One region of the Halomonas sp. NPDC076908 genome, then DNA from elsewhere that is predicted to be linked to it. Evidence: predicted binding sites of a transcription regulator. Region 1 holds the regulator's gene; the other holds the start of a gene.

Evidence for each region. The regulator sigma-54, encoded in region 1, starts transcription at its own class of promoters, with help from an activator protein. The targets are predictions, from matches to a motif close to TGGCACNNNNNTTGCTNT.
Region 2: a site for sigma-54 is predicted at 1,083-1,100, ahead of ACQKE4_RS14965 (HAD-IIB family hydrolase). Genes of this name have one in related genera too.

The regions. Positions count from the first base shown of each region.
Region 1 covers NZ_JBNNIW010000006.1:86,588-88,776, forward strand. Annotated here, with positions in the region: gene lptB (LPS export ABC transporter ATP-binding protein) at 1-428, shown strand, start outside; gene ACQKE4_RS05270 (RNA polymerase factor sigma-54) at 552-1,967, shown strand; gene hpf (ribosome hibernation-promoting factor, HPF/YfiA family) at 2,065-2,189, shown strand, end outside.
Region 2 covers NZ_JBNNIW010000027.1:42,767-44,955, forward strand. Annotated here, with positions in the region: gene ACQKE4_RS14960 (glycosyl transferase) at 1-14, opposite strand, end outside; gene ACQKE4_RS14965 (HAD-IIB family hydrolase) at 63-992, opposite strand; gene ACQKE4_RS14970 (OmpA family protein) at 1,412-2,189, opposite strand, start outside.

The DNA.
Region 1 (2,189 bases):
TGGCGATTCTGGAGACCCGCAAAGAGCTTGACAGTGCAGGGCGCGAAGCGCGCTTGGAAGCTTTGCTAGAAGACTTTCATATCACCCATATTCGCAACAATTTAGGCATGAGCCTATCTGGCGGCGAGCGGCGACGTGTCGAAATTGCCCGTTCACTAGCCACGGAGCCTGCCTTTATTTTGCTTGACGAACCTTTTGCTGGGGTTGACCCCATCTCAGTTGGCGATATTAAAACCATTATTCGTGCGCTAAAGCAGCGACATATCGGCGTGCTGATCACTGATCACAACGTACGTGAAACCCTCGATATTTGCGATATCGCCTATATCGTAGGCGACGGCCAGATCATTGCCAGTGGCTCTCCCGAGTCAATTCTCACCAACCAGAAGGTGCGAGACGTTTATTTGGGTGCTGATTTTCGCCTCTAAGCTGTTTTTCACCTCTAATCAGTGCTCTACGATAATTTTTATACCAATGGCATGCTTATTGCACTTGCACACAGCCACCACTCGCACTAGGGTGAACCTTTCCGATTAACGAGTGGTTCTCAGATGGTCATGAAAGCTTCTCTTCAGTTGCGTATCGGCACACAGCTGACCATGACGCCTCAGTTGCAGCAGGCGATTGCCTTATTGCAACTATCAACGCTCGACCTTCGTCAAGAAATTCAGCAGGCGCTAGACGCGAACCCTATGCTGGAGCAAGAAGATGAGTTCAGCGAACAAGCTGTCAGCGAGCCTAAAGAGGAAGAGTGGTCAGAGAGTATCCCTACCGAACTTTCGGTAGACAGCGATTGGTCGGATACTTACCAAGACATGGGCAGCATGAGCGGTAGCAGCGGCGAGGGCCCTGACTTTGAGCGCCAGGCCGCAGGGCAAAGTCTCCACGGCCACCTGCTGTGGCAACTCGCCATGACCGATTTTAGTCCCCGTGAGCATTTAGTTGCGGAAAGCCTGATCGATGCGCTAGACGCCAATGGTTATTTAACCCAACCGCTTAACGACATTCGTGAAGGACTGCGCGCCCAAGGTATCGATGGCCTCAGCCAGCGCGAAATCGAGACCATACTGCTTAAACTGCAGCAGTTTGAACCTACCGGCATCTTTGCCCGCGACCTGCGCGAATGCTTAATGTTGCAGTTGGCTGCACTGCCCGATGACACACCGCTACTCGTCCCTGCCCGCCGCCTTGTCCGCCAATTTCTTGAAGCACTTGGTAAGGACGATATGCGCTTATTAAAGCGCCGCCTGGGGCTAAATGATGAGCAGCTGGGCGATGTCATCCTATTGATCCGCAGTCTCGACCCACGCCCAGGAAGCGCTTATGGCGTCACTGACGATAGCTACATCACTCCCGACTTAGTGGTGCGTCACGACAACGAAGGCTGGCATCTGGAGCTCAACCCAGAAGCCTTGCCACGACTGCGTATTCAGCCTGACTATGCAAGCTTGATTAAGCGCGCAGATAAAAGTCAGGACAATCAGTTCTTAAAAGAGCATTTACAAGAAGCGCGCTGGTTAATTAAGAGTCTTTCCAGTCGTAACGATACGCTGCTACGCGTGGGCCGCGAGATTATCACCCGCCAAATTGGCTTTTTAGAACACGGCGAAGAGGCTATGAAGCCGCTGATATTGGCAGATATTGCGGAAGCGGTAGAAATGCACGAATCGACCATATCTAGGGTGACTACCCAGAAATACATCCATACGCCCCGCGGCGTGTTCGAACTCAAATACTTTTTCTCCAGCCAAGTGAGCGGTCAAGATGGCGATAGCCACTCCAGCACCGCCATTCGAGCACGACTAAAAAAGCTGATAAACGAAGAGCCGCCTGGCAAACCCCTCTCTGATAGCCGTTTAGTGACGCTTTTAGACGAGGGTGGCATTCAGGTTGCACGCCGAACGGTAGCCAAATATCGCGAAGCCATGGGCATCCCCTCCTCTAGCGAACGCCGTCGTTTACGCTAAGGCTGTATCAATAGTAAGTAAACTCTCTACAAGGGCTTTGCAACGCGGCAAAAAGGGTTACAATCGAAGTACAGTCCGATGGATAAGGAGTACGTCAATGCAAGTTAATATCACTGGTCATCACGTAGATCTGACTGACGCCTTGCGTGACTATGTCAATGAAAAACTTGAACGTGTCGAGCGTCATTACGACAATATAACCACGGTGCAAGTCACCTTATC
Region 2 (2,189 bases), on a different contig from region 1:
TGAAAGTCACTCATTCGCTTACCTCCCTGGATTTATAGAGCTGGTTTTTACAGAACTGATTTTTACAGAGCCAAGGCATCACACGCTTCCGCCGTTTCTACACGGCGGTCGTCTCGCCCCCACCAGTGGGTCACCCCCTCAGCCCAACCAGTCGGCCCTGTTGCCTGCGTGCGGTATAGCGAAGCGTTACTCGGCTCGACGGTTAAGTCGTGACAACCTCGAATAACAACGGCTTGATCTACTGTATCCAGCATAGTGATATCATTCGGCCCATCCCCCAAACCGAGCGAAAGTGGTGTACGCCCTCTTAAGGCGGTGAAACGTTTGATCAGCCACTCTACGGCGGTGCCTTTATCAGCCGAGCGTCCCATGACATGCCAAAACCGACCTCCTTGGGTTAGCTGTAGCCCATCCCCTTCTAAAGCGGCACGAAAGGTATCCAAAGCAGCATCGGTGTCGTGCCATATCAGTGGTTCACTGCCTTCCCGTTGGCGGGCATTTTTGGCACGAGCCTCATCTAGTCCGGTAAGCTCCATCACTTCTTGAACGCTCAACTCACCCATTCTTGTAAAACGAATATCCAGCCGTTCACGCCATACTTTCAATCGGGCGCGGATAAAACCAATGTCCACACCAGGGTGTTTGATAACAACGCCATCCCTGCCACTACCTGGGCGATCCAAACGTGCATGGCACCACCCTGGCGGCAAACCAATAACAGCACCATTTTCAGCAATAAACGGCGTAGCCGTGAGGCCTAACGCTTCACGTAAAGGGATCAATTCGGCACGGGTTTTGCTGGTGACTGGAATTACTGGCACACCCATCTGCTTTAACCGAGCAAGCCAAGGCACAGCGGGACTGAAATCATAACTATGATGATCCAGCAATGAGCCATCTAAATCGGTCACTACAAGACGCGGCTGCAACGCAGGGTCTGGCGAACAAAGTGGCTGGGAAAGTGACACAGTAAGACGAGCGGATTCAGGCATGGCACTACCTCTTTTCGATCTCAACACATGGCTAAGACGTCATGTCTGGACTACCTAGTGGCTATCAGTAACCTATTTATAATAAGTTACTCAGCAAATTGCAGGCCAAAAAAGATAAGTGTTGTTACAGCAGTAGGTTACATCGAATTTTACAGACATAAAGCGTTGGGCCCGTATCAGCACCAAAAAGAAGCATCCTGCATGCACCAAAAAAGATCATAGAACATAACGCAACATTTTAGACGTACATGCATAAAAAGTTTATCCACTCCCTTGGCAACGCTGCGTTAATAGCTACACTGAACTTATACCCACCAGCGATTCTGTACACCCCTCACCTGATGCCAGTGGGCTGCAGTGAACCAAGCCCTTTATTGCCCGCCTCCCCCGACGGGCTTTTTTTTAAACGCTCTAATCAGTTACTCAACGTGAATCACTACTTCCACGCGACGATTTCGTGCACGCCCCTCTATCGTACTGTTGTCTTCCAAAGACTGCGTGGCTGCCAGCCCTACGGCCCGCAATCTTTCTGGGGATACACCCGCCGCCTCTAAGGCCTCAACAATAGCGATAGCGCGAGCACTGGAAAGCGCCCAGTTCGATGAGTAGTCGGGCGTATTAATCGTTTGGCTATCGGAGTGACCCTCTACCCATACCTCACCATCGTAGCGCTGAATGGTTTCAAGCAGGCTGCCTACTAACGATGAGCCGTTGGTAGTGAGCTCTGCTGCCGCTGAGGGAAACAGCAGTTGATCCTGTACCCGCAAACTTATCCCCTCTGCCACCCGTGAGACTTCCACACCGTCTAAATCAGGTAAATAGGCAGACGAACCTACACGCTGGGAAAGCGCTTGCTCTAAAGCGACGGCACCAGAGATAGACTCATCGCTCACCGCCTGCACATTAACGGGCGGGCGATCAGTTAACACCACCATATAATCTGCTAGAGGCGAAGAAAGATCATCACTGCCAACGGGCATGAGTAAGCGAGGCAAAGGAAGCATCGATTGAACTAGGGATTCGCGTGTGGGTGCAGGAGCGGCCAACAGAGGAGGCACACCGTACCTGATGCGCCGAGGCAAGCCAGCGACGCCTAGCGCAGCACTGATGGCCATTGGACTTAACCCGGCCTCGCTCATTATCAGCATATCCTCGCGCGGAGGGCGCGCCTGTACTAGCGAGGCAGGTAAGGGGACG